DNA from 3 places in the Methylobacterium sp. D53M genome. Region 3 is predicted to be linked to each of the others. Evidence: predicted binding sites of a transcription regulator. Region 3 holds the regulator's gene; each other region holds the start of a gene.
The links. The regulator LexA, encoded in region 3, represses DNA repair genes until DNA is damaged. The targets are predictions, from matches to a motif close to TGTTCNNNNTGTGTTCNG.
Positions count from the first base shown of each region.

Region 1: the regulator LexA is predicted to act here: its motif matches at 6,791-6,808, upstream of ACLBYG_RS06215 (trna delta -isopentenylpyrophosphate transferase).
Region 2: the regulator LexA is predicted to act here: its motif matches at 3,496-3,513, upstream of ACLBYG_RS12060 (PA0069 family radical SAM protein).

Region 1 is NZ_JBKFAL010000002.1:404,319-413,763, reverse strand. It holds gene ACLBYG_RS06255 (4-(cytidine 5'-diphospho)-2-C-methyl-D-erythritol kinase) at 1-580, shown strand, start outside; gene ACLBYG_RS06250 (hypothetical protein) at 600-1,079, opposite strand; gene ACLBYG_RS06245 (chloride channel protein) at 1,076-2,893, opposite strand; gene ACLBYG_RS06240 (MarR family winged helix-turn-helix transcriptional regulator) at 3,030-3,458, shown strand; gene ACLBYG_RS06235 (polyprenyl synthetase family protein) at 3,533-4,552, opposite strand; gene ACLBYG_RS06230 (putative signal transducing protein) at 4,721-4,945, shown strand; gene ACLBYG_RS06225 (tRNA1(Val) (adenine(37)-N6)-methyltransferase) at 4,942-5,700, shown strand; gene ACLBYG_RS06220 (hypothetical protein) at 5,710-6,021, opposite strand; gene ACLBYG_RS06215 (trna delta -isopentenylpyrophosphate transferase) at 6,054-6,728, opposite strand; gene ACLBYG_RS06210 (heme ABC transporter permease) at 7,134-7,931, shown strand; gene ccmD (heme exporter protein CcmD) at 7,942-8,085, shown strand; gene ACLBYG_RS06200 (DsbE family thiol:disulfide interchange protein) at 8,082-8,696, shown strand; gene ACLBYG_RS06195 (septation protein A) at 8,700-9,314, opposite strand.
Region 2 is NZ_JBKFAL010000006.1:57,859-67,303, forward strand. It holds gene maiA (maleylacetoacetate isomerase) at 1-535, opposite strand, end outside; gene moaB (molybdenum cofactor biosynthesis protein B) at 674-1,231, shown strand; gene ACLBYG_RS12050 (amino acid permease) at 1,241-2,689, opposite strand; gene ACLBYG_RS12055 (hypothetical protein) at 2,854-3,384, opposite strand; gene ACLBYG_RS12060 (PA0069 family radical SAM protein) at 3,543-4,658, shown strand; partial or broken gene ACLBYG_RS12065 (methyl-accepting chemotaxis protein) at 5,367-7,469, shown strand; gene ACLBYG_RS12070 (ribonuclease HII) at 7,483-8,169, opposite strand; gene ACLBYG_RS12075 (glycosyltransferase family 4 protein) at 8,208-9,254, opposite strand; gene ACLBYG_RS12080 (UDP-2,3-diacylglucosamine diphosphatase) at 9,265-9,445, opposite strand, start outside.
Region 3 is NZ_JBKFAL010000003.1:274,118-283,562, reverse strand. It holds gene ACLBYG_RS08775 (error-prone DNA polymerase) at 1-2,806, shown strand, start outside; gene ACLBYG_RS08770 (hypothetical protein) at 2,874-3,338, shown strand; gene fae (formaldehyde-activating enzyme) at 3,378-3,917, opposite strand; gene ACLBYG_RS08760 (hypothetical protein) at 4,248-4,463, shown strand; gene ACLBYG_RS08755 (hypothetical protein) at 4,482-4,931, opposite strand; gene lexA (transcriptional repressor LexA) at 5,181-5,909, shown strand; gene ACLBYG_RS08745 (ComEC/Rec2 family competence protein) at 5,903-8,230, opposite strand; gene gltX (glutamate--tRNA ligase) at 8,424-9,445, shown strand, end outside.

The DNA.
Region 1 (9,445 bases), on a different contig from region 3:
CGCGGCGGGGATCGGCGGCGGCTCCTCCGACGCCGCCGCGGCCCTGCGCCTGCTGGCGCGCCTCAACGGGCTGCCCCTCGACCACGAGGCCGTCGGCGCGGTGGCGCGGGAGACCGGCGCCGACGTGCCGGTCTGCCTCGACCCGCGGGCCCGGATGATGCGCGGCGCGGGCGAGGCGATCGGGCCGGCCCTCGGCCTCGCACCGCTGCCCGCGGTGCTGATCAATCCCGGCGTTCCGGTGCCCACCGCCCCGGTCTTCAAGGCGCTGGGCCTGAGCGTCGGCCAGGATCTCGCGGGCGCGCCGCACCCGACGATCCCGCGGTCCATGGCGAGCGACCCGCTGCTCCGGGCCCTGGCCGGGGCCCGCAACGATCTGGAGGCGCCGGCCCTGACCGTGGCGCCGGTGATCGGCGACGCGCTGGCGGCCCTCCGCGCCCAGGGCTGCCGCCTCGCGCGGATGTCGGGCTCCGGCGCGACCGTTTTCGCGCTGTTCGCCGACCGGCGCGCGGCCGTCCGGGCCGCCGCCGCCCTGCGCGCCGCCCATCCGGGATGGTGGGTGGCGCCGACCTTCCTGCGCTGACCCGGCCCGCGGGCGGCGTTCAGCCGGACTCCGCCTCGTACACCGTCACGACGCCGCGGCCCTCGGGCACCATCACGCGCCAGCCGCGCGCCCGCGGCAGGTCGCCGGGATCGATCGCGCTGGCCCGACCGGTCCCGACATCGAAGGTCGCGAGCCGGCCGTCCGAGATGCGTCCGCGCAGATACGCCCGGCCGTCGCCGAGGTGGAGCGCGGCCGGAGCGGCGGTGACGCCGAGGGCGACGTCCGCGAGGGCGCCGCTCGGCGCCAGGACGGCCCCCGGCAGCGCCAGCACGTCGGCCTCGGGAGCGATCTCGGACGCGACCCGCAGGTGGCCATCGACCGCGTGACGGCGGTTCAGCAGCAGGGCCTCCCGACGTCCCTCACGCTGCACGACGAGGGCGAGATCCGGCCCGTCCCGGCCGGCGATCAGGTAGACGCTGCCCGGCGCGAGCCGATCGAGGCGGGTGGTCCGGCCAGGACGGTGCAGGTCCAGGGTCATGCTTCCATCCGCGCGCGCCGCTCACCCCGCCCCTTCCGGTAGAACGCGCGACGCTCGGCTTCGGCCCGAACCACGGTGGCGCGCACCTGGAGCAGGTCTTTGCGGGTCAGGAGCCCGACGAGGCCGCCGGTGCGCGGATCGGTGACTGGCAGGCGCCCCTGCCCGGCCGACAGCATCACGTCGAGGGCGTGCGAGACCACGTCGCCCGGATGGACGACGGCGAGATCGGCGTCAGAGACGCGCTCGCCGAGGGTGCCCGCCTCGTCCCCGCCGTCGCGCTCCTCCAGGGTCCAGCGCAGGGCGTCGCTGCGCGAGACGAGACCCACGGGCCGGCCCGCGCCGTCGACCACCGGATAGGCGTGGTGGGCACCGGTCTCGATCGCCGCGAGGGCCTCGGCCAGGGGCAGGTCCGCGTCGAGGGTCTCGACCGTGCGGGTCATCACCGCCTCGACCCGGGCGAGTTCGTAGGGATCGATCCCGTATTCCCGGGTCACGTGCTGCCCGCGCCGGGCGATCTTCTCGGTCAGGATCGAGCGCTTGAGGAGGAGCACGGTCACCGCGTAGGCCGCCATGGTGGCGGCGAGCAGCGGCGCCAGGGCGGCGACGTCGCCGGTCACCTCGACGGCGAAGACGACGCCGGTCAGCGGCGCCGGCAGGGTGCCGCCGAGCATCGCCGCCATGCCGATGAGCGCCCAGAAGCCGTGGGCGCCGGGCAGGAGGAGGCCGATCAGCCAGCCGACGGCGCCGCCGAGGATCAGCAGCGGCGCGAGCACGCCTCCGGACGTGCCCGACGACAGGGCGGCGAGCCAGATCACCGCCTTCACCACGAGGATCAGCACGACGGCGCTCGCCAGCATGTGGCCGGAGAGCAGGTCGTGGATGACGTCGTAGCCGACGCCGAGCGCCCGGGGCTCCACGAGGCCGCCCAGCCCGACCACGACGGCGCCGAGGGCGGGCCACCACATCCAGTGCAGCGGAAGCCGCCCGAAACCGTCCTCCAGCGCGTAGAGCGCCCGGGTCAGCGCCCCCGAGATCAGGCCGCAGGCGACCCCGAGCAGCGCGCAGGCGGGCAGCCCCCACCAGGGCAGGGCCGGATTGTCGGCGAAGGGGAAGAGCGGGCCGGCGCCGAACAGGGCCGGCCGCCAGCAGGCCGCGGTGACCGCCCCGACGGTCACCGGGACGAGGCTGCGCGGCCGCCACTCGAACAGCAGGACCTCCACGGCGAGCAGCACGGCCGCCACGGGCGTCCCGAAGATGGCGGTCATGCCGGCCGCCGCGCCCGCCACCAGCAGGGTCTTCCGCTCGGCGGCGCTGAGATGGAAGAACTGGGCGAAGAGCGAGCCGACCGCGCCGCCCGTCACGATGATCGGCCCCTCGGCGCCGAACGGGCCGCCGGTGCCGATCGCCACCGCCGAGGAGAGCGGCTTGAGCACGGCGACCTTGGGCGACATCCGGCTGCTGCCGATCAGGATCGCCTCCATCGCCTCCGGGATCCCGTGGCCGCGGATCTTCTCCGAGCCGTAGCGCGCCATGGCGCCGACGATCAGCGCCCCGATCACCGGGATCGCCACCATCCAGGGCCCCGGCGCCGCGCCGGCCAGGGAGGTCAGGTCGGCGTCGAGCCGGCCGTACCACGCGAGGTTGGTCACGAGGCCGATCAGCGTGAGCAGGATCCAGGCGGTGCCGCTGGCGGCGGTCCCGGTGACGACCGCCATGCCGGCCAGCGTCAGGACCCGCCGGTCCGCGCTGAAATCTCCCAGCGCCCGCCGCGACGGCCTGCCGTCCCCGCTCCCGCTCCCAGTCCCGCCGATCATCAGGGCCTCCTTTCCTCGCGGCGGCACTTATGTCGTGATCCGATATATTTGGCAATGGCTCGACCGTTGCAGCCGGGACAGGACTGCCGATACGACGCAGCATCGGCGGCTCGGACGATTCACCACGGAGGCGATCATGGAGGCCGATGCCCCCGGAACGGCGGCACTGTCGCGGGAGCAGTACGCGGCGCTGGCGGATTTCCGCTTCCGTCTCCGCCGCTTCCTGGCGTTCAGCGAGGCCGCGGCGGCCCGGGCGGGGCTGCCGCCGCAGCAGCATCAGGCGCTGCTGACGCTCGCGGGCCACGTCGGGCGCGCGCCCGCCACGGTCGGCCTGCTGGCCGAGCAGCTGCTCATCGCCCCCCACAGCGCGGCCGAACTGGTGTCCCGCATGGTGGAGGCCGGCCTGCTGACCAAGACCCGCGCCGTCGAGGACAGGCGGCGCAGCGAGCTGTCGCTGACGCCGCGCGCCGAGGCCCTGCTGCGGACCCTCACGGACGCGCATCTCGCGGAGTTGCGCGACCTCGCCCCCGCCCTCACCGAGGCCCTCGGGCCCGTGACGCGGTGAGGCCGACGCGCGCCGTCAAGCTAGCGGAGGTCGGTGGCCGTCGACGCGGGAGCCGAGAGCGCCCGCCCTCACCCTCAGCGCGCCCGCGCCACGCAGAACTCGACGGCCCCGAGGAGCGCCGCCTTGACGGGCCCGTCCGGGAAGATGTCGAGGGCGGCCCGGGCCTCGGCGCCGTAATGGTGGGCGCGGGCCACGGTCTCCTCCAGGGCGCCGTGGCGCTGCAGGAGGTCGAGGGCGGTCTCCAGGTCGGTCTCGCCGATCTCGCCCTGCTGCAGGGTGCGCCGCCAGAAGCCGCGCTCGCCCTCGCTGGCCCGGCGATAGGCCAGCACGATCGGCAGGGTGATCTTGCCCTCGCGGAAATCGTCGCCGACGTTCTTGCCGAGCTCCGCGGAGGTGCCGCCGTAGTCGAGCACGTCGTCGATCAGCTGGAAGGCGATGCCGAGATTCATCCCGTAGGACCGGGCGGCCGCCTGCTCGGCCTCGGGCCGACCGGCGAGCACCGGCCCGACCTCGCAGGCGGCGGCGAACAGCTCGGCGGTCTTGCCGCGGATCACCGCGAGGTAGGCGGCCTCGTCGGTCTCCAGGTTCTTGGCGTTGGTGAGCTGCATCACCTCGCCCTCGGCGATCACCGTGGCGGCGGCCGAGAGGATGTCGAGCGCCTTGAGCGAGCCGACCTCGACCATCATCCGGAAGGCCTGGCCGAGCAGGAAGTCGCCGACCAGCACGGAGGCCTCGTTGCCCCACTTGATCCGGGCCGCGACGCGGCCGCGCCGCATGTCGCTCTCGTCGACCACGTCGTCGTGGAGGAGCGTCGCGGTGTGCATGAACTCGACGCTGGCGGCGAGCTTCACGTCGCCGTCGGCGGCGCCCGCGTAGCCGCAGAGCCGGGCGCAGGCCAGGGTCAGGATCGGGCGCAGGCGCTTGCCGCCGGAGGCGATCAGGTGGTTGGCGACCTCGGGGATCATCGCCACGTCCGACCCCGTCCGCGACAGGATCGTGGTGTTGACCCGCGCCATGCCGTCGGCCACCAGCGCGACGAGGTCGTTGAGCCCCGCCTCCGCCTCGGGCTTCGGATTCTCGATGGAGAGGGCCATATCCAAGATCCGAGACCTCCAGACCGGTCGCCCCGCAGGGGGCGGGCGATCCCTTCGCACGCGCCCCGCGGCGCCGCAACATCGTCGCCGGCCGGATATGGGGTGTCGCCAGCGCGGATCTCACGCGACGAAACCGCCGATCCCCGCCCGTTCCGGAGCCGCGCCGCGATGATCGAGCTGATCCGGGCCAACGACGTCGTGCTGATCGGGTTCGCCCGCTCGGTCCTCGAGGCGGCCGAGATCCCGGTCCTCGTGGCCGACAGTCACATGAGCCTGATGGAGGGGTCGATCGGCGTCTTCGGCCAGCGCCTCCTCGTGCCGCGCGACCACGAGGCCCAGGCCCGCCGCCTGCTGACCGATGCCGGCATCGCCCACGAGCTGCGCCAGCCGTGACCGCCGAGGCCGACAGCGGCGCCGATCCCTTCCTCGGCGGCCGCTTGCGCCTGCACCAGCCGCCGCGGGGCGCGCACCGCGCCGGGACCGACGCGGTGCTGCTCGCCCGGCTGCTCGCGCCGATGGCCGGGGACCGGCTCTGCGACGTCGGCGCCGGGACCGGGGCCGTCGGCCTCGCCTGCGCGGCCCTGGCGCCGGGCCTCCGGCCGACCCTGGTCGAGCGCGACCCGGCGCTCGCCGATCTGGCCCGCGCCAACGCGGCCCTCAACGGCATCGACGCGCGGATCGTGGTCGCCGACGTGCTGGCCCCCGCGGCGGAACGCCGCGCCGCCGGTCTGCTGCCGGACAGTTTCGACGTCGTGCTCACCAACCCGCCGTTCTTCGCTGCCGGCGATCACCGCGCCTCGCCGCATCCGGGCCGCGCCGCCGCCCACACCTTCGCGGGCGGCGATCTCGACGCCTGGATCCGCGCCTGCACGGCGATCCTGCGGCCCGGCGGGCGCCTGGGCCTCATCCACCGGGCGGACGCCCTCCCGGCCTGCCTCGACGCGCTCCGGGGCCGCTACGGCGGGCTGGCGATCCGCCCGGTCCATCCCCGCGGCGACGTGCCCGCGATCCGCGTGCTGATCGCGGCGACCCGCGGCAGCCGCGCCTTGCCGAGCCTGCCGCCGCCCCTCGTCCTGCACAGCCCCGACGGCACCTTCACCGACGAGGCCGAGGCGCTCCATCGCGGCGCGCCGTGGCCGGCGCCCTGATCGCCCGCGTCACGCCGCGAGGGCGGCGGGCTCGGCGTCGCGGATGCCGAGGAACCGCTCGACCTCCGGAAGGTCCGGGAAGGCGAGGAATTCCGGGCGCAGCGGCTCGGGCAGGCCCTCGAAGTTCAGGCCCGGGAACGTGTCGGGATGCGGGTAGAGCTGCCAGGCCGCGCCGGGCTCGACCGGGGGGAATAGGATCGCGACCTTCTCGGCGCCGAGGCGGACGATCCGCGTCGGGCTGTACGACAGGGTCTCGATGCTCCAGCCGCGGTGGGAATCCCGGCGGGCCTTCATGGTGCGGCGGCTCGTCGCGCGATGCATGGCGGTCTCCTTCGGTGGGGGTGGAAGCGGGATCAGGCGGCGCTGCGGCGTCCGGCGCGCTTCGGCCAGCCCAGCGCCACGAGGCGGGCCTTGGCGTAGTCGCGCACCTCGTCGCGGGTGCCGGGCGGCATCGTCGCCAGGACGGCCTGGGTGGCGCCGTCCAGCATCAGGTCGGTGACCGCGTTGATGGTCTCGGCCTCGTCGATGCGGCGCTTGAGGTCGCCCTCGGCCTCGGTTACCTCGTCGAAGGCGGGCGCCTCCTCGAAATCCTCGTCGACGGCCCGGACCGGGACCTGATGGGCCCGGAACTCGTCGGCCTCCTCCTCGGAGTAGACGAGGCCGTGCAGCTCGATGAGCTTGAGGATGACGCGGTCCTTCCCGCGCTTCTCGGCCATGGCGTAGACGTAGGCCGCCTGCTTGCCCGAGACGCGGTAGTTCACGTTGACCAGCGCCTCGCCCATGGACCACTCGACCCGCTCGCTGCCGGGCTTCGCGCCGGGCAGCCGGCCGGTCACCAGGATCACGGCCTCGTCGCGCTCGGCCCGGATGACGGTCGGCGGCTCGAAGACGATGCCGGCCTGGGCGGCGATGCGCTCCAGGGTCTTGTGGTAGATGACGGCGGTCCCCTGGACGCGCCAGACGTTGCCCCCGAAGGGCTCGCCGTAGCGGACGAGGATGTCGGCGATCTGCTTGTCGGCGGTTCGCATGGGGCGCTCGGTCCGTCAGGGTGAGGTCGCGTCGTCCACAGCTTTTATCGGGGACGCTCTTTCGTTCTCTTTTTGTTCACATCTATATGCGCAATTCGCCCGCGATGCGCAAGGCTCGGACGCGAAAAGCTGCGGCCGCGGACGTGCGTCATCGTCGGACACGTGCGGGCGTGGCGCGGGTCCCCGCTCCCGTGCGGGAGAGCGCGTGCGTCGCGGATGTCTCAGGAAGACGGCTCGTTGTCGGCGCAGTCGTACAGCAGCTTCTCGGATCCGAAGGTTCGGCGGGTTCCGGCCCGGCGCACGATGCCATTGCGGCACCCCCGCCGCCTGCGCCGCCGACCCGCATTGTTGCTGCACCGCACCCTAGGCTAGACCGCTTCCACGATGTCCGAGACAGCTGCCGCGATGACGCCTTCCCTCTGGACCCGCCTGTCGAACCCCAGCCACTTCATGCGGTGGTCGGGGGCGCTCGTGCCGTGGCTGACGGCCCTGTCCCTCGGCGTGCTGGCCCTGGGCCTGTACCAGACCTTCTTCGTGGTGCCGCCCGACTACCAGCAGGGCGAGACGGTGCGGATCATGTACATCCACGTCCCGGCGGCGTGGCTCGGCGTGTTCTTCTACGGCGCGATGAGCGTGTCGGCGATCGGAACCCTGGTCTGGCGCCACCCGCTGGCCGACGTCGCCCAGCGGGCGGCCGCGCCGATCGGGGCCGCCTTCACGCTGATCTGCCTCGTGACCGGCTCGCTGTGGGGCAAGCCCATGTGGGGCACCTACTGGGTCTGGGACGCGCGCCTGACCTCCATGCTGATCCTGCTGCTGATCTACTGCGGCATCATCGCCCTGTGGCGGACCCTGGAGGATCCGAACCGCGCCGCCCGTGCGGTCGCGATCCTGACGCTGGTCGGTGCCGTGAACCTGCCGATCATCAAGTTCTCGGTGAACTGGTGGTCGACCCTTCACCAGCCGGCCTCGATCCTGCGCATGGGTGGCTCCACCATCGATCCCTCGATGCTCCACCCGCTGCTGGTCATGATCGCCGCCGCGACCCTCGGCGGGACGACCCTGCACCTCTACGCGATGCGCACCGAGATCATGCGCCGCCGGGTGCGGACGCTGACGATCCGCGAGGCCGAGCGCCTCGACCGCGCCCAGCCGCGCCTCACCCCGACACCGGCCGCGATGCCGGTCGGGCAGCCGGTCTAGGAGGACCGCGATGGATCTCGGGTCTCACGGCGGCTTCATCCTGGCCGCCTACGCGTTCACGGCGGTGGTGATGGTCGCCCTCGTGGGCAACGCCCTGCGCGACCGCCGGGCGCAGCAGCGCGCCCTCAGGGGCTTCGGCGAGGACCGGCGATGAGCGCGCCCCTCGACGACACCGCCGGCCGGACACCGCCGGTCCGCCGCTCGCTGCTGCTGATCCTGCCGGCGCTCGTCTTCGCGGCGCTCGCCGCCGTGCTGTTCCTGCGCCTGCGCTCCGGCGCCGACCCGGCCGCCCTCCCCTCCGCGATGATCGGCAAGCCGGTGCCGCGCTTCGACCTGCCCGCGGTGCCGGGGCTGACCGCCAACGGCGCGCCCGTGCCCGGCCTGTCGAGCGCGGACCTCAAGGGCCAGATCACGGTGCTCAACGTCTTCGCCTCGTGGTGCGCGCCCTGCCAGGTGGAGCATCCGATGCTGATGCGGCTGGCGAAGGAGCCCGGCATCCGGCTCGTGGGGATCGACTACAAGGAGCCGAACCCCGAGGCCGGCCAGCGCTTCCTGACCCGGCACGGCGTGCCGTTCAGCGCGGTGGGGGCCGATGCCGGCGGCCGCGCGGCGATCGATTTCGGCGTCTACGGCGTGCCCGAGACCTTCATCATCGGGCCCGACGGCGTGATCCGCGACAAGCTGGTCGGCATCCTCACGCCGGAGAATTTTTCCAGCGTGCTCACCCGCATCCGCGCGGCCGGCAAGGTCGCGGCGGCGCAGTAGGCGTCACGCCTCCGGCTGCGCCTTCTTGCGCTCGTAGCGGGTGAGCAGCGGCGTCTGCGCGAGGGCGAACAGCACGGTGATCGGCATGATGCCGAACACCTTGAAGTTGACCCAGAAATCCTCCGTCTGGGTCCGCCAGACCAGCTCGTTGAGCGCCGCCAGCACGAAGAAGAACACGCCCCAGCGGAAGGTGAGCTTCCGCCAGCCCTCGTCGGTGAGGCTGAACATCGAGTCGAGCACCACCGACAGCAGCGAGCGCCCGAACACGAGGCCGCCGAGCAGCACGGTGCCGAACAGGGCGTTCACGATGGTCGGCTTGACCATGATGAAGGTCTTGTCCTGCAGCGCCAGGGTCAGGCCGCCGAACACCACCACCACCACGCCGGACACGAGCGGCATGATCGGCAGGCGGCGCACCATCACGTAGTGGATCGCCAGAGCCACCACGGTCGCCGCGATGAACACGCCCGTGGCCACGAACAGCTTCTGGTCCGGGGCGACGCCGAATTTCTCGGAATAGGCGTTGCCGAGGAAGAACAGCACCAGCGGCCCGAGTTCCAGCGCCAGCTTCACGAGCGGCGGCAGGTGGCGGTGCGGGGGGACGGATTCGATCTGCATACGCTCGGTTGGCTCGGCTGCGGCGCTCACGGTCGGCTGAGAGCGTCGGACGGGATTCGCCGGGGTGTGTGGAACGCGGAGCGCGCGATGTCCATGACATCGCGCACCTGAGACCTTCGAGCGGCCGCCGC
Region 2 (9,445 bases), on a different contig from region 3:
CGAAGATGCCCGTCCCGACCCAGAGGCTGACGAGGCAGAGGTCGGCGTGGCTCACCGAATCGCCCTGGCAGAACCGGCCCGTCCCCGGCTCGGTGGCGAGGCGCGTCTCCAGGGTCCGGAGGCCGGTCTCGAAGGCGTTGCGCAGGAAATCCAGCATGCGCTCCCGGGGCAGGCCGTAATGCTCCATCAGGAAGGTGCGCACCCGGGGCACGTAGAGCGGGTGGGTGTCGCACGCGACCACCTGCGCCAGCGAGCGGGCCCTGGCCCGCGCCCGGGGCTCCTCGGGCAGCAGGCGGACGCCGCCCCGGGTCTCCTCCAGGTAGTCGAGGATCGCCAGCGACTGGGTGAGCGGCGGCCCGTCGCCGTCGAACAGCGCCGGCACCGCGCCCTGCGGGTTGATCTTCCGGAACGCCGGCTCGTGCTGGTCGCCCGCGTCGAGGTCGATGAAGGTCTCCTCGTAGGCGATGCCCTTCAGCTTCAGGGCGATCCGCACCCGGAAGGCGGCGGCCGAGCGCCAGTTGCCGTACATGTGCATGGGTCAGCGGTCTCCGACGGACGCGCGCGAGCACAGCCGACTTCGCGGCGGGCCGCAAGAGGCGCGCGCGCGCGGCCCGGGGGCGACAAGCGGTCCCGCCGGGCCCATATCGGTCTCCCGCCCCGGAGAGCCCGCACGATGGCCGATCAGACCGACGCCCGCCGCTTCATCCCCCTGAACATCGCGGTCCTGACCGTCTCCGACACGCGCCGCCCGGAGGACGACCGGTCGGGCGACACCCTGACCCAGCGCCTCACCGCGGCGGGGCACATCCTGGCGGCCCGCGCGATCGTTCCGGACGAGGTCCCGGCGATCCGCGCGCGGGTGGAGGCGTGGCTGCGCGACCCCGGCGTCGACGTGGTGATCACCACCGGCGGGACCGGCTTCACCGGCCGCGACGTCACCCCCGAGGCGCTGGAGCCGCTGTTCGAGAAGCGCATGGACGGCTTCTCGGCCGTGTTCCACCGTATCTCGTACGACAAGATCGGCACCTCGACCCTGCAGTCCCGCGCCACCGCGGGGGTCGCGCGGGCGACCTACGTGTTCGTGCTGCCGGGCTCGCCCGGCGCCTGCCGCGACGCCTGGGACGGGATCCTGGCCCAGCAGCTCGATTACCGGCACCGGCCCTGCAACTTCGTGGAGATCATGCCGCGCCTCGACGAGCACCTGCGGCGCGGCGCGAGCCTCACGGTGTGAGGCCGCGCGCTACGCGAGGTTCCCCTCCTTGCGGCGCAGGACCGAGTGCTTGCGGCCGTAGAAGAAGTACACGACGAGGCCGATCGCCATCCAGATCACCAGCCGCAGCCACGTGTCGAGGGGCAGGCCGATCATCAGGAGCAGGCAGGACAGGATGCCGAGGATCGGCACGACCGGCACGGCGGGCGCCCGGAACGGCCGCTTCATGGTGCGCTCGGCCCGCCGGAGGTAGAGCACCGAGCCGCAGACGAGGATGAAGGCGGCCAGCGTGCCGATGCTCACCATCTCGCCGAGGATGTGGATCGGCACCAGGGCCGCCACCACGGCGACCGCGGCCCCGATCATCGCCTGGCTGCGATACGGCGTCTGGTAGGTCGGGTGGACGTGGGAGAACATCTTCGGCAGCAGGCCGTCCTGCGCCATGGTGAAGAAGATTCGGCTCTGGCCGTAGAGCAGGACGAGGATCACCGTCGTCAGCCCGGTCAGCGCCCCGAGCTTGATCAAGAGCGCGAACCAGCCGATGCCGATCACGTCGACGCCCTTGGCGATCGGGTCCGGGACGTTGAGGTCCTTGTAGGGCACGAGACCGGTGAGCACGGCTGCGACCAGCACGTACAGGATCGTGCAGACCGCGAGCGAGCCCAGGATGCCGATGGGCATGTCCTTCTGGGGCTTGCGCGCCTCCTGGGCGGCGGTGGAGACCGCGTCGAAGCCGATGAAGGCGAAGAACACCACGCCCGCGCCGCGCAGGACGCCGCTGTAGCCGAAATGTCCGAAGGTCCCGTCGTTGTCCGGGATGAGCGGGCTCCAGTTCGCGGCGTTCACGTGGCCCCAGCCCAGGGCGATGAAGGCGACCACGACGGTGAGCTTCACCGCGACCATGATGTTGTTGAAGAGCGCCGATTCCTTCGTGCCCCGCATCAGCAGGATCGTGATCAGCGCCACGATCAGGACCGCCGGCAGGTTGAGCAGCGCGGTCCCGCCGCCCTCGATCGGCGTGCCCGGCGCGTTGGCGAACTGCGCCGGGATCACGATGCCGACGCTCTTCAGGATGCTGGTCACGTAGCCCGACCAGCCGACCGCCACGGTGGCGGCGCCCATGGCGTATTCGAGGATCAGGTCCCAGCCGATCAGCCACGCGAAGAACTCGCCGAGCGTCGCGTAGGTGTAGGTGTAGCTCGATCCGGCGACCGGGATCAGCGCGGCCATCTCCGAGTAGCAGAGGCCGACGAAGGCGCAGGCGATGCCGCCGAGCACGAAGGACAGCATGATCCCCGGCCCGGCATACTGGGCCGCGGCCGTGCCGGTCAGGACGAAGATGCCGGCGCCGATGATCGCCCCGATGCCCATCGCGGTGATCGAGAGGGCGCCCAGCGACTTCGAGAGCTGCTGCTCGCCCTCGCCGCTCTCGACGATGTCCTCGACCGACTTGCGCCCCATCAGGCCCGACGAATCCATGGCACCATCCTTCCAGATCGGGGTGGCTCAGCGCGCGTCATCATGTCCGGAGACGGCGACGATCCTGCCGCGCTTTCAGAGTTGTAGAGGCGGATCGACCGACAACAACGTGAGCGGACGCAAGATTCTTCCGAGCAAGATTCTCCCGAGCAAGATCTTTCCGGTCAGGCGCGCTCGATCCGAGCGATCAGCGGCCTGACCTTGAGGCGACCCGTGAACGCGCCCTCGGCACGCAGGGCCTCGCGCCGGACGACGTCGCCGGCCCGGGCCTGCCGGGCGCCGACGACGGTCTCCGCCCGTCTGACGAGCCGGCCGAGCCAGCGCCCGGCCGGGCGGTGCAGGCGGCCGAGCGCCGTGTCCGGCCGCGCGGTCCCGACGAAGCGGTCGAGGGTGCGGATCCAGCCCTCGGCCGGGACGTCGCCGGCCTCCAGGCACAGGATCCAGTCCCGCCGGGCCGCGGCGGCGCCGGCCGCGTAGGGATTGCCGCCCCGGTGCAGCACGAGGGTCGCGCCCGTGGCCTCCGCGACGGCCGCCACGGCCTCGCTCTCGCGGCCCGCGACGATCACCGCGTCGCCGACGAGGCCGCCGGCCACGCCGGAGACGAGCACGCTGAGCGTGTCGGCCAGGCGATCGATCGCGTCCGGATCGGCCGGTTCGGCCAGATAGGTCACGGCGGAGAGCATGAGCGCGCGCATAGACGATTCTGCGGCGCCGTAAACTGCCCCGCGGCCCGCGCGGCGACGCGCCGTCGCCCGGACGGGCTGCAGAGCCGCATTTGCCTGAAAAAAAGGCGCCCTTCGCCGTCGCGTTCGCTCTATGTTCTCACATGGATGCGTGAGGGAGGCGAGTCGTCATGGGGGACACGCGCGACGGGACCGCATCCGGGGCCGCGCCGCGACTCGGGCCGAGCGTCGCGGAACCGGCCGCCCGGCGCGGGCGCGGCGCGACGGCCAACCCGACGGGCCGGTACGAATCCGCCCGGCGCGAGGCGTTCCACGACGAGACCTGGACGGCGGACGCTCCGGCACCCCTGCGCACGCAGGTCACGCCGGAGCGGGCCGCCCGGATCATCGCGCACAACAGCTCGCCCGACATCCCGTTCGACCGGTCGATCAACCCGTACCGGGGCTGCGAGCACGGCTGCATCTACTGCTACGCGCGCCCGACCCATGCCTGGCTCGGCCTGTCGCCGGGGCTCGACTTCGAGTCGCGGATCTTCACCAAGCCGGACGCCGCCCGGCTCCTCGCCCGCGAGATCGCCGCGCCGGGCTACAGGCCCGACACGATCGCCCTCGGCACCGCCACGGATCCCTACCAGCCGGTCGAGCGGGAGCACCGGCTCACCCGCGCAGTTCTGGAGGTGCTGCGGGAGGCCCGCCACCCCGTCAGCATCACCACCAAGTCGGACCTCGTGCTGCGCGACCTCGACCTCCTGGCCGAGATGGCGGCGGAGAACCTCGTGCTGGCGGCGATCTCGCTGCCGACGCTGGATCCGGACCTCGCCCGCCGCCTCGACCCGCGGGCGCCGCGGCCGGGCAAGCGGCTCGCGGCGATGCGGGGCCTGAGCGCGGCGGGCGTGCCCGTCATGGTCAACGTCTCGCCGATCATCCCCGGCCTGACGGACCACGAGATCGAATCGATCCTGGCCGAAGCGCGCGCGCACGGGGCGAGCCGGATCGGCCACGCGCTGCTGCGCCTCCCGGGCGAAGTCGCGGACCTCGTGGCGGACTGGTTCACCGAGCACTATCCCGAACGCAGGGCGCGGGCCTTCGCACTCCTGCGGGAAGCCCGGGGCGGGCGCGAGAACGACCCGCGCTTCGGCCACCGCTTCCGCGGGGAGGGCGCCTACGCGGCGATGATCGGCCAGCGGGTCCGGCTCGCCGGCACGCGTCTCGGTTTCGCCTTCGGGCGCATCGCGCTGAATCGCGACGCCTTCCGGAAGCCCGGCGCGCAGCTGGCGCTGTTCTGACACGCGACCGACGCGGCGGCGCGCGCGACGCGGCGGACCTGTCCCACAGTACGGTTCAGCGAAAATTCCAGTCATTTTGGCCAGAAATGGCGTAAAAAGATAATCCCAAAGATTGAAAACAGCTCAAATGTTGCTCCCAAAGTCGATGATCGGATGTCTAAGGCGTGAGGAAAATCGCAGAACGTAAGATTGACATCTGTGCCATTGTGGTTCAAATGCCTGAGATCGCGAGGTTTGTTGCGAGATTTTGACCAGGTTTGATTGAGTTATCGAATTTCAGTTCTATATTGAGGGTCGTTCTGTGCGTAAGAGCGCGATTTTGTCCGGCGTCCGTGTCCGCAGATCCCGCCAATGGACGCTGTGCGCCGTGATCCGGTCGCGGGCGAGCCGCGCCCCGCGGCCCGGCTCGGTTCTGCCGGTCGCGACTGTCGTCCTTCCTTGAGACGGTAGCGTGTCGGGGTTTCGACCTCCGATGCCGACCGGGCGAACTCCCGGTCCGATGACCGGACCGGGAGCGCCGGTGGGCCCCAGGACTCGCCGCGCCCTCGCCGCGCCCTTCGAGCGATCCGGGCCGGCGCCGCGTCGGGGTGCCTGTCGCGTCGCTCAGCCTTTCCGTCGACCGAGGCCGACCGGCCGCCCTGCTCGAACCGGGCAGCCCGGCGGCGGGCCGCGCGCCTCGACGCACCGCGAAGAGAGATCCCGACCCTCATGCTGCGTCTTCCGCGTCCGTCCATCGGCACGATCCTGTGCGCGATCCTGTTCTCACTCAGCGCCATGCTGCTGGCCGCGGGCGCCCGGACGGCGCTGGAGGCCGGGGCGCAGGAGCGGGAGAGCCGCCGCGTCGTCGCGCTCACGGAAGGCAGCCGGATCCTCCTCGAGATCCTGCTCGCCGTGCGCCTCGAGCGGGGGCGGACCCTGCAGGCGCTGATCGCCGCGGGCAGGATCCCGCCCGCCGACGCGGCCCTGATCGCCTGACAGCGCGCGACCCGGATCGATCGTCTGGAAGCGCTCCTGAGGCTGGTGCGCGCGGTCGACACCGCCGCGGTGGCGAAGACGGTCGATCCGCTCCGACGGGCGTACGAGGCCGTCACCGGCCTGACGTCGCGGATCGACGCGGCCCTCGCGGTCCCGGTCGCGGAGCGCGACGCCGCGACCGCGGAGGTCGCCGCGACCGCCTTCCGGGATCTGCTCGACGCCCTCACGGTGACCAGCGGGGCCGTCGACGTCACGATCCCGCGCCGGGACGCGGCGCTGGCCCGCGCCCTGGACATCAAGCGCGCCGCCTGGATCACGCGGGTCGCGATCGGCGGCAACGTGGCGCGGGCCGAGACGGCCGTGACGCGGGGCACGGGCTGGTCCGAGGAGGAGCGCCTCGCGGAGGCCGAGGAGCGCGGCCGCGTCGCGGCGAGCTGGGCGAATCTCGTCGATCACATGGACGACACGCTGCCGCGGGCGGTCCAGGACGCCTTCGTGAGGGCGGGCAGCAGCAACTTCGAGGGCGAGGTCGCGGCGCGGCGGCAGGCCTTGCGGGCGGCCCTGAGCCGGGGCCAGCCGCCGGGCGTCGCGATCCAGGACCTGCGCGACCGCAACACGCGGGAGGTCAACACCATCGCCGACCTCGCCGAGGCGGCGCTGAACGCGATGGTGGCCCGCGCGCAGGCACTCTTCGCTGAGGCGGGGGCGACGCTGCTGCACACCGGCCTGTTCCTGGCCGCATCGGTGCTGCTCGCCGGTGCCGGCGCCGTCGTCGTCGTCCGCCGCGTGCTCGGGCCGCTCCGGGCCATGATCCAGGCGATGCGGGCGCTCGCCTCCGGCGACGTCGCCGTGGAGATCCCGGCCCGCGGGCGGCGGGACGAGATCGGCGCGATGGCGGCGGCCGTGGAGGTCTTCCGGGACAACCTCGTCCGCACCCGCGCCCTGGAGGCAGAGGCGGACGAGGCGGCGCGCGCCGCGGAGGCGCAGCGCCGGACCATGACGCACACGATGGCGCAGACCTTCGAGGCGGCGGTGGCCGGCATCGTCGGGCAGGTCTCCGCCGCCGCGGCCGAACTGCAGACCACGGCCTGGGAGATGACCACCACAGCCCAGGAGACGGCCAGCCAGTCCGATACCGTGGCCGCGGCCGCCGAGGAGGCGTCCGCCGGCGTCAGGACGGTGGCCGCCGCGGTGGAGGAACTCGGCACCTCCGTCCAGGAGATCGGGCGGCAGGTCCAGGGCTCGTCCGAGCTGGCCCGGAGCGCGGTCGGCGAGGCCGACCAGACGGCCGCCCTGGTGGCGGCGCTGAACGCGTCCGTCGCCCGGGTCGACGCCGTCGTCGAGCTGATCGCCCGCATCGCCGCGCAGACGAACCTGCTGGCGCTCAACGCCACGATCGAGGCGGCGCGGGCCGGCGAGGCCGGGCGCGGCTTCGCGGTCGTCGCAACCGAGGTCAAGGAACTGGCCGCCCAGACCGGTCGGGCCACCGACGAGGTCGGCCGGCAGATCGGCGAGATCCGGACCGTGACCGGTCAGGCGGTGCGGGCGATCGGGACGATCACCGGCCGGATCGGGGAGATCGACGCCGTGGCCGCCGCCATCGCGGCCGCGGTGGAGCAGCAGGGGGCGGCGACGCAGGAGATCGTCCGCAACGTCGCCCAGGCCAATGCCGGCACGCAGGAGGTCACCGGCAACATCGCCGGCGTGGCGCAGGCGGCCGACCGGACCGGCCGCGCGGCCGACCACGTGCTGACGGCCGCCACCGCGCTCACGCGTCAGTCGGAGGAGCTCGCCGCGGAGGTCGAGCGCTTCCTCACGGGCGTCCGGGCCGCGTGACCCGTCGCCCGGCTCAGTCGAAACAACGGGTGAAGCTGAGCCGGTGGTGGGGGCTGCGCCCGAGCTGCGTCAGGCCGGCGCGGTGGACGGCCGTCCCGTAGCCGACGTTGCGCTCCCAGCCGTAGCCGGGATGGCGCCGGGCGAGCCGCCGCATCAGCTGGTCCCGGAGCACCTTGGCGACGATCGACGCGGCGGCGATCTGGGGCACCAAGTGGTCGCCGCCGACGACGGCGCGGCCGGGCAAGCCCGGCAGGGCGTCGCGCCCGTCGACCAGCACGGGCGCGGCGAGGCCGAGCCGCGCCACCGCCCGCGCCATGGCGTCGAGGGTCGCGCCGCGGATGTTGATCCGGTCGATCAGGGCGCGCGACCCCGCCGCCACCGCGACCCGCGCGTGGGCGCGGATCAGGGGGGCCAGCCGGTCGCGCACGGGCTCGGGGACGCGCTTGCTGTCGTCGAGGGCCGCGAGCAGGTCGGCCGGGATCGCCGCCGGATCGAACCAGACCGCGGCCACCACCACGGGTCCGCAGAGCGCGCCGCGCCCGACCTCGTCGCAGCCGATCGCCGCCGGATACGCGGCGGCCCGGGCGGGGTCGAACGGTCCGGCGACCGGGGGGCGGGCTCTGACGGACCCGGTCGGTCGGGCGGGCGATCCGGCTGGCGGCTTGGCGGGCGGCTTGGCTGGCGGCTTGGCGGGCGGCATCGCGCCCTCCTGCCATTCCGCGCGGACGCCGTCACGCGTCAGGCGGCGTCGCGGGTGCTCCGGGCGCCGCCATGCGCCTCGACGATGTTGCCGAAGAACTGCCGCGCGCTCACGTCCCAGCCGCAGCGCAGGGCCTCGGCCCGGCACTCGGCGCGGGACAGGCGCAGGGCCGCCAGCGCGGCGACCCGCAGATCCGGGTCGAGCACGCCGACCCGCGTGCCGCCGACGACGTCGTTGGGACCCGGAACCGGGAAGGCCGCCACCGGGAGCCCGCTGGCCAGGGCCTCCAGGAGGACGATGCCGAACGTGTCGGTGAGGCTCGGGAAGACGAAGACGTCGCAGGCCGCGTAGACCGCCGAGAGGTCCGCGCCGGTGCGGGTGCCGAGGAAGTGCGCCGCCGGGGCGAGCGCCTGCAGCCGCGCGCGGTCCGGGCCGTCGCCGACCACCACCTTGGTGCCGGGCAGGTCGAGGGCGAGGAAGGCCGCGACGTTCTTCTCCACCGCCAGCCGCCCGACGTAGAGGAACAGCGGCCCCGGCAGGCCGGCCAGTTCCGCCGGCCGGGGCGTCCCGGGCTCGGCCGGCCGGAACCGCTCCGTGTCCACGCCCCGGGTCCAGCGCATCAGCCGGCCGAAACCCCGCGCCGCGAGCTCGCCCTGGAGCGAGGCGGTGCTGACCATCGTCCCGCGGGCGGCGCCGTGGAACCGGCGCAGGTACGCGTAGGACCACGCCTCCGGCACCGGGGCGCGGGCGGCGAGGTATTCCGGGAAGCGCGTGTGGTAGCTCGTCGTGAAGGGCAGGTCGTGCGCGAGGCAGTGCCGGCGCGCCGCGAGGCCGACCGGTCCCTCCGTGGCGATGTGCACGTGGCTCGGCCGCTCGGCCCGCCAGCGCGCCGCCACCCGCTCGCGCCCGGCATAGGCGAGGCGGATCTCCGGGTAGCCCGGCAGCGGCAGCGAGCGGAAATCCGCCACGGACAGCAGCGTCGTGGCGAAGCCGTGCTCCGGCGCGCGCCGGACCATCTGCTCGAGGGAGCGCACGACGCCGTTCACCTGGGGGTGCCACGCGTCGCTGGCGATCAGGAGCTTCACGGCGCCGCCCTCACGCCACCGCGCGCCGGCCCGGCAGGGGCTGCGGCACGACCTCGGCCTCCCGCGCCCGCAGGAGGCTCGGGTAGTGCAGCACCTCGATGCGGCCGTCGTAGTGCTCCACGAGCCCGGTGCAGGATTCCACCCAGTCGCCGGTGTTGAGGTAGCGCAGGTCGCCGATCGGCCGGTCCGCG
Region 3 (9,445 bases):
GAGCCACACGCGCCGCGGCGACGAGCGGCGGCGCCTCGGGCTGCTCGCCGAGCTGGGCGCGGCCTCCGGCGCCCCGATGGTCGCGGTCTCGGACGCGCTCTACCACCATCCCGAGCGACGCCCGCTGCAGGACGTGGTCACCTGCATCCGCCAAGGCTGCCGGATCGAGGACGCCGGCTACCGGCTGGAGGCCAATGCCGAGCGCCACCTGAAGCCCGCCGCCGAGATGGCGCGGCTGTTCGCCGACCACCCGGAGGCGCTCGCCCGCACCGTCGAGATCGCGCAGGCCTGCGAGTTCAGCCTGTCGCAGCTGCACTACGAGTACCCGGACGAGCCCGTGCCCCCCGGGCGCACGCCGCAGGAATACCTGGAGGAGAAGACCTGGGAACGGGCGCGCTGGCGCTACGGCGGCGAGGTCCCGGACGGCGTCGCGGCGACGCTGCGCGAGGAGCTGCGGCTCATCGCCAAGATGAAATACGCCCGCTACTTCCTGACCCTGTTCGACGTGGTCGAGTTCGCCCGCGGCCGGGGCATCCTGTGCCAGGGCCGCGGCTCGGCGGCCAATTCCGCCGTGTGCTTCTGCCTCGGCATCACCGCGGTGGACCCGTCGAAGCACCGGCTGCTCTTCGCCCGCTTCATCTCGGAGAACCGCGGCGAGCCCCCCGACATCGACGTCGACTTCGAGCACGAGCGCCGCGAGGAGGTGATCCAGCACCTCTACGCCCGCTACGGCCGGGAGCGGGCCGCCCTCTGCGCCACGGTGATCCACTACCGGCCCCGCATGGCGATCCGCGAGGTCGGCAAGGTCCTGGGCCTGACCGAGGACGTGACCGCGGCGATCGCCGACACGGTCTGGGGCTCCTGGGGCACCGGCATGCCGGACCAGCACGTGCGCGAGGCCGGGCTCGACCCGGAGAACCCGGCGATCCGGCAGGCGCTCGACCTCGCCCACCAGCTGATCGGCTTCCCCCGCCACCTGTCGCAGCATGTCGGCGGCTTCGTGCTGACCCGCGGCCGCCTCGACGAGACCGTGCCGGTGGGCAACGGCGCCATGGCGGACCGCACCTTCATCGAGTGGGACAAGGACGACATCGACGCGATCGGCCTGATGAAGGTCGACGTGCTGGCGCTCGGCATGCTGACCTGCCTCAAGCGCGGCCTCGATTTCCTGGAGAAGGATCACGGCACCTTCTACGAGACGCTGGCCGACCTGCCGCAGGACGATCCCGCGACCTACGCGATGCTGACGAAGGCCGATTCCGTCGGCGTGTTCCAGGTCGAGAGCCGGGCGCAGATGTCGATGCTGCCGCGCCTGAAGCCGAGGGAGTTCTACGACCTCGTGGTGCAGGTCGCGATCGTGCGCCCCGGCCCGATCCAGGGCGACATGGTCCATCCCTACCTGCGGCGGCGCTCCGGGATCGACCCGGTCGAGTACCCGGCCCCGCATCCGGATCACGGCCCGGCGGACGAACTGAAGGAGGTCCTGCAGAAGACCTACGGGGTGCCGCTCTTCCAGGAGCACGCCATGCAGATCGCCATCACGGCGGCGGGCTTCACCCCGGCCGAGGCCGACGGGCTGCGCCGGGCGATGGCGACCTTCCGCCACGTCGGGTCGATCGGCGGCTTCGCGGAGAAGTTCGTGGGCGGCATGACCCGCCGGGGCTACCCGCAGGACTTCGCCGAGCGCTGCTTCGCGCAGATCCGCGGCTTCTCGACCTACGGCTTCCCGGAGAGCCACGCGGCGAGCTTCGCGCTCCTCGTCTACGCCTCGGCCTGGATGAAGTGCCGGCACCCCGACGTCTTCCTGGCCGCGATCCTCAACGCCCAGCCGATGGGCTTCTACCAGCCGGCCCAGCTGGTGCGCGACGCCCGGGCCCACGGGGTCGAGGTGCGGGGCGTCTGCGTCAACGCCAGCGACTGGGACTGCACCCTGGAGCCGGCCGGGGATCCGGCGCTGCACGCCGTGCGGATCGGTCTGCGCGTCGTGCGCGGCCTGCCCGAGGCCGCGATGCGCCGGCTCGTGCGGCTGCGGGCCAACGGCTACGCCAGCATCGAGGGCCTGCAGGCGTCCCTCGCCCTGCCCCGCAACACCCTGGAGCGGCTGGCGGAGGCGGACGCGTTCCGCTCGCTCGGCCTCGACCGGCGCGCCGCCCTGTGGATGGTCCGCACCCTGGAGGGGACGTCATCCCGCAAGGCCGCCAAGGCCGATGCGAGCGAGCGCCGCGCCCATCTCCTCGACGCACCCCTGCCGCTCTTCGCGTGGCACGCCGATGACGGCCTGTTCCGGCACGAGCCGACGGTGGACCTTCAGCCCCTGGCCCCGTCCGAGGCCGTGGCCGAGGATTACGCCGCCACCGGCCTGTCGCTCCAGGGGCACCCGGTCGCGTTCTTCCGGGGGCGGCTCGCCCGGATCGGCGCGATCCCGGCCCGGGCCCATCTCGATCCGTCGCTGCCCCAGGGGGCGCGGGTCACGGTGGCGGGGCTCGTGCTGATCCGCCAGCGGCCCGGCACCGCCAAGGGCGTGGTCTTCCTGACGCTGGAGGACGAGACCGGTATCGCCAACGTGATCGTCTGGAAGACCGTATTCGAGGCGAACCGCCGGATCGCCATGCAGGCGCGGTTCCTCGCCGTGCGCGGCCGGATCCAGCGGGCGGACGGGGTGGTCCACCTCGTGGCGGAGGGGTTTCGCGACCTCACCGCTGCCCTGCGCGATCTGCGCGAGGCCGGCATGAAGCTGCCGCCCGAGAACACGGATTTCGGCGTGCCCCCGGACCGGCGCGTGTTCCCCAGCCGGGATTTCCACTGAGGCCGGCCCTTCGAGCGGCCCTCGACCAGCCCCTCGACAGGCCCCGCGCCGCGCGTAGAGTGCGGCGATGTCGAGCTTCGCCGTCCCGCGCCTCCTCCTCGCCGCCTGCGCGGCCCTGCCCCTCCTGGCGGAGGCCGCCCGGGCCGACAGCTGCGACGACCTCACCCGCCAGATCGCCGACGCGATCGGCGGCCGGGTCGGCAAGCGCGCCGGCCCCAGCATCGACATCCGCGTGGCCGGCCCGATCAAGTTCGACGTGACCTGCCGGGCCGAGCCGATCGTGCAGGCGACCTCCGCCGAGCCGAGCCCCTCGGCGACCTTCTTCCGCGACCTGTCGGTGGCCTCCGAGATCCTCGTCGGCCAACCGGCCGCGACCGTCGAGCCGATCATCGCCAGCGCCTACCGGACCGCGCTGGCGGAGCGGCGCAAGTCGTTCATCCAGCAGAACGGCTGGTCGGCCTCCTGCTACACCGACCCGGGCAGCAGCGCGATGCGGACCCTCTGCTCGGTGGGGCGCATCCCGCCGGGCTGAGGCGGACCTGAGCCGGCAGGATGCGTGGCCTGGGCCCGCTCAGTACTCGATCACGCCGTCGAGCGCGTAGTGCTTCACGGTCTTCCGGTTGGCGATCAGCTCGTCGACCGTCGGCTCGCCCTTGAGGGCGCGGGCGATGGCGAGTTTCGTGGCCTCGTAGTTGGTCCGGTAGAGGTCCTTCTGGTCGAGGTTGTCGTCCTCGGCGCATCGCTGATCGAGCCAGATCATGATGATCATGCACAGCTCGTCGAGCCCGTCCTTCGGCAGGATGCCCTCGATGATGCAGTCCACGATCGCGTCGCCGGTGGCGGCCTGGACCACGCCGCCGAGGAGCTCGGCATACTCGGCCGTGTGGATCGTGACCTTGGTGGTCATCATCGTGGCCGGGCGCACGAGCTGGTTGAGGTCGCGCACCACGAACATCCGCGTGTGGCCCTGGACCTGCCCCATCATCGACGCGAAGGCCTGACCGACCGGGCCGCGCACCGAGCCGATCAGCACCTCCGGCATGGCGTCGGTGTACTGGCCCTCGGCCGCCAGCACCGTGGCCTCGCCCGTGCGGAACCAGATCTCTTGCATGTTCGAACTCCACCTGATCGGAGCCCGCGGGAGACATCATCGGCGGCCTCGCGTCAATCGCCCCGAAGCCGGCCCCCATCCCGGCCGCCCCTGCCCTCGCCCGCGCCGCGGCGCGGGCGCAGCCCCGTGCCGCCCCGTGCCGCCCCGTGCCGCCGCGATGCGGCCGCCGGCATCCGCGACGGCGCGCATCTCCACCCCTGCGCGGCCTGTGGCCTTGAGGAACGCGGACAGGCGAGGCAGGGAAGACCGGAGCGCGGCTCCGGGAGCGGTCCCGGGCCTGGCCGTTCCGGTGGGCGCGCGGCGCCGTGCCGGGCATGCGGGAGGAACACGATGGCGGAGAGCACGGACCGGGGCTCCGGCTGGAGCCTTCAGGCGAGCGCCGTGCCCGACGGGGTGCGCCTGGAACTCGCCCTCGCCGACCTCGGCGGTGCGCCGGTCACCGCCGCGATCGTGCTCGACCGGACGGAGGCCCGGGCCTTCGCCCGCGCCCTGCTGGCCGCCGCCGGCGACGCCGCGGAGCGGACTTTCCCGAAGCCGGGCGCCTGAGGACGCGCCGCCGGCCGGTCAGCGCACGCCGAGGCCCGGATTGCGGCCCGGCAGGCGGGGGACCACGGTGCCGCGCTTCTCGATCGGCGCGTCGCAGGCGTAGGCGAACTCGGTCTTCAGCGGATCGAACACGGTCTCGCCGGTGATCCGGCAATCCTCGCGCACGGTCTCGTCGAGATAGGCCCGGGCGGCGGTGCGGAAGCGCTTCACCCGGGTGGCGCCCGGCTCCGGATCGATCCGGACCTCGCTCAGGTTGCAGCCGGTATACTCGCGCAGGGCGTTGGACACGATCAGCATCCGGCGCAGCTGCCGGTTGTCGTAGACCTCGTAGGGCTCCTTGCAGCCGATCGTGACGACCTGGGGAGTGAGCGCCACGTAGTTCCGCGAGATGTAGGAGAAGCCGGTGGTGCAGCCGGCGAGGCCGAGGGCGGCGAGGCCGAGGGGCAGCAGAGCTGCGGGTCGTCGCATCCTCGTCATTCCAAGAGGGTCCCAGCCCGCGCCCCGGATCCGCCGCCTTCCCGGCGGGGCGCCGCGATGCATTGAAACGGCTCCGCTTGCGCCGTCAATGCGTTTCTCGACCTTCTCCCGCGGGCGCGCCGCGGAGCGCCGGGCCGAGCGGTGCCGCTCTTGCGGAACACTTGCGGAACGTTTAACCTGTTCGTGATTTGTTTCGGAGACCGTCACGTGGCGGTCCGCCAAGCCGCGAGTCCCCCGTCGATGCTCACGCGCAAGCAGCTGGACCTCCTGCGATTCATCCAGAGCCGGATGCAGGAATGCGGTGTCCCGCCGTCGTTCGACGAGATGAAGGATGCCCTCGATCTCAAGTCGAAATCCGGCATCCACCGGCTGATCACGGCGCTCGAGGAGCGCGGCTTCCTCCGGCGCCTCCCGAATCGGGCGCGCGCCATCGAGGTGATCCGGATCCCCGAGAGCCTGACCCAGGCCGCTCCGGCGACTCAGGCCCCCGCCGAGCCGCGCCGCTTCACGCCGAGCGTGGTCGAGGGCGGTAAGTCCAAGCAGCCGCCGGCCCCGGCGAGCACGCGGATGATCGACGAGTCCGGCCGCGCCATCTCGATCCCGGTCATGGGCCGGATCGCGGCCGGTACGCCCGTCTCGGCGATCCAGAACCAGAGCCACGCCATCACCCTGTCGCCGGACTTCGTGGCCGGCGGCGAGCACTACGCCCTCGAGGTGCGCGGCGACTCGATGGTCGAGGCGGGCATCCTGGACGGCGACCTCGTGGTCATCCGCAAGCAGGAGACGGCCAATACCGGCGACATCATCGTGGCGCTGATCGACGACGAGGAGGCGACGCTCAAGCGCCTGCGCCGCCGCGGCTCGTCGATCGCCCTCGAGGCCGCCAACCCGGCCTACGAGACCCGCGTGCTCGGGCCCGACCGGGTCCGGATCCAGGGCCGCCTCGTGAGCCTCGTCCGCCGCTACTGAAGCGGCTCGGCCGGCGCGTCGTCGGGGGCGAGGTCTCCGCCCGGCGCGGCGTCGGCCTCCGGCGTCGCGGCGACCCCGTCCTCCGCGGGGCGGTCGCCCGGCTCCGCGGTGACCGGCCGCGGCGGTCCCGGCCCGCGCCCGGCGGCCGGCCGCCAGGGCACGGCGCGGCCGTCGTCCCGGGCGTAGCGCGCGGCGAAGCCGTCGCCGTCGGTCCGGAGGGCCACGGCCCCGCGGGCGGCGAGGACGCGCCGGTCGATCACCAGCGGCCCCGTGCAGGTGGGCGGCGCCGCGAGGCCCGTGATCAGCACCGCGGCGCGGGCGCAATCCTCCGGGAAGGCCCGCCGGTCCCGGACCAGGGCGACCGCCCGCCCGTCCGGCAGCCGGGCGGTGCAGCCGAGCCGGTCGCAGCGCCCGCTGCCCGACCGGACGATCAGCGCCGCGGGCCGCCGCCCGTCGCCGTCCGCCTTCAGCCACTGCTCGAGGACGAAGCCCGAGGGTCTGCCGAGGGCCGCAAGCCGCCCGTCCGGGCCCCGCACCGCGGCCCCCGCGCCCTGCCGGTCGACGTAGAGGTCGTAGTGGTCGGGCCGGGCCGCGAGGACGAGCCCGAGCAGGACCGGCGGCACGGCGAGCCAGCGCAGGCGCGAGGCCGGCAGCGTCCCCAGCAGCAGGCCGGCGGTCAGCAGGGCGAGCGCCCCGGCGCCGAAGGCCGGCAGCACCAGGACCGCCCGTTCGAACCCGGCGATCCAGTCCGAGATCGCCAGCATCCCGGCCACCGCCTGCCCCATCAGCCACCAGACCGGCCGGTCGAGGGCGAAGGGATAGGCGAGGCAGCCGATCACCGCGGCGGGCATCACCGCCAGGGAGACGAGCGGCAGGGTCAGGGCGTTGCCGACGAGGCCGAAGGGCTGGACCGTCTGGAAGTGGTAGGTGGCGAAGGGGGCCGTCGCGACCTGCGCCACCAGGGTCGTGGCCAGGGTCCCGGTGATCGCCGACAGGCCGGTCCCGACGAGCCGCCCGATCCGCCCGGCCCCCGGGCGCACGAGCAGCCGCCCGTCGATCAGCCGCGCGCAGGCGATCAGCCCGGCCACGGCGCCGAAGGACATCTGGAAGCTCGGGCCGAGCAGGCCCTCCGGCTCCCGGGCGAGCGCGATCAGCGCCGCGAGGGCGAGGTTGCGCATCGACAGGGCCGGCCGGTCCACCAGGATCGCGCCCAGCATGATCAGGGTCATGATCAGCGAGCGCTCGGCCGCGATGTCCCAGCCCGAGAAGGCGCAGTAGGCGGTGACGCCGACCATGGCGAAGCCGGCCGCGATCTTCTTGATCGGCCAGAGGAGCGCGCAGAGCGGCACCGCGGCGAGGAGCGCCCGCACCAGCCAGAACACCACGCCGGCGGCCAGCACCATGTGGAGGCCCGAGATCGACACCACGTGGTAGATGCCGGCGGCGCGGAGCGCGTCGTTGGTGGCCGGCCCGATGAGGCCGCGCTTGCCCGTCACCAGGGCCGCCGCCACCGCGCCCGCCTGGCCGCCGGCGGCCTCTGCGATCCGGCGCGTGAGCCCGTTGCGCGCCGCGTCGAGCGCAGCGGCGAGCCGCAGGCCCAGCGGCGGCGGCCCGGACGGTTCCCGGACGGTGACGGTGCCGATCAGCGAGCCCACCGCGCCGATCCCCTGGAAATAGGCGTCCCGGGCGAAGTCGTAGCCGCCGGGCCGGGCCGCCTCCGGGGGCGGCAGCAGCCGGGCCGTGGCGGCGACGCCGTCCCCGGGACGCGGAATCGGCGTCTTCCGGAACGAGACCCGGACCCGGGCGGGCCGCGCCTCCGGCGCGAGGCCGGCGAAGCTCTCCACCCGGATCACCAGCCGGGCGCCGACCTCGCGCTCGTCCAGGGCCTCGACCGTTCCGACGAGCGGGCCGATCGTGGTGCGGGTGAGGATCGGTGCGGCGACCTGCGAGACCCGCCAGGTCGCCGCCGCGAAGCCGAGGAACGCGGCCGCCACCGCGAGCGCCGCCGCCAGGGCCGCCGGCCGCGCGCCGAGGACGGGGACCGGCGCCAGCGCGAGGCCGGCCGCGATCAGGGGGGCGGCGAGGCTCGGCGCGCCGTCGGCCGCCGCGAAGTAGACCAGGATCCCGCCGCCGAAGGCCACCGCCAGCCAGGGGAACAGCCGGCGCTGCTCGGCCTCGCGGGCGAGGCCGGCGACGACCCAGTCGCGGAGCGCCGGGAGGGCGGCCAGGAGGGCGGCCAAGAGGGCGGCGGGAAGGGCTCGGGCGCGCGGGCCGATCAGCGCGACCGCGCCGTCCGCCCGCCTCGCGCCGATCCGCCGCATCGCCGCCGCCCCGCTCCGCGCGACCTGTCGTCGGGGCCGGGCGATTCTGCGGGCGATTCTTAACGCATCCGCCGGCCCGTGCTACAGCGGGTTCTTCGTGCTACGGGCGCCCTGTCGAGCCCCTCGCCGCTCCGCCGCCCCTTCGCCGTCCGTCGCGCCCCGTCCGCGACCAGCCCCGGAACATACCGGACCGATGTCCTCAGCCGTCGTCACGCGCTTCGCCCCCTCGCCCACGGGTTACCTGCATATCGGCGGGGCCCGCACGGCCTTGTTCAACTGGCTCTACGCCCGCCACACCGGCGGCAAGATGCTGCTGCGCATCGAGGACACCGACCGCGAGCGCTCCACCAAGGGGGCGATCGACGCGATCCTCGACGGCCTCTCCTGGCTCGGCCTCGACTGGGACGGCGACGTGGTCTTCCAGTTCGCCCGCGCCGAGCGCCATCGCGCGGTCGCCGAGGAGCTGCTGGCCGCGGGCCGCGCCTATCACTGCTACGCCACCGCCGAGGAGCTCACGCAGATGCGCGAGACCGCCCGCGCGGAGGGGCGCGCCCCGCGCTACGACGGCCGCTGGCGCGACCGCGACCCGTCCGAGGCCCCCGCCGGGGTCAAGCCGGTGATCCGCCTGCGCGCCCCGACCGAGGGCGAGACCGTGGTCGAGGACGCCGTCCAGGGCCGCGTGACCTGGGCCAACAAGGACCTCGACGATCTCGTCCTGCTGCGCTCGGACGGGACGCCGACCTACATGCTCGCCGTCGTGGTCGACGACCACGACATGGGCGTCACGCAGATCATCCGCGGCGACGACCACCTCACCAACGCGGCGCGCCAGAGCCAGATCTTCTCGGCCCTCGGCTGGGACATCCCGAGGATGGCGCATATCCCGCTGATCCACGGGGCGGACGGGGCCAAGCTCTCGAAGCGCCACGGCGCGCTCGGCGTCGAGGCCTACCGCGATCTCGGCTACCTGCCGGCGGCCCTGCGCAACTACCTCGTGCGGCTCGGCTGGAGCCACGGCGACCAGGAGGTCTTCTCCACCGACGAGATGGTCGCGGCCTTCGACCTCGGCGCGGTCGGACGCTCCGCGGCGCGGTTCGACTTCGCCAAGCTCGCCAACCTCAACGGCCTCTACATCCGCACCAGCGCCGATTCCGACCTCGTCGCGGCGATCGAGACCATCCTGCCCAACGTCGGGCCGGAGCGAGGCCTGTCGGC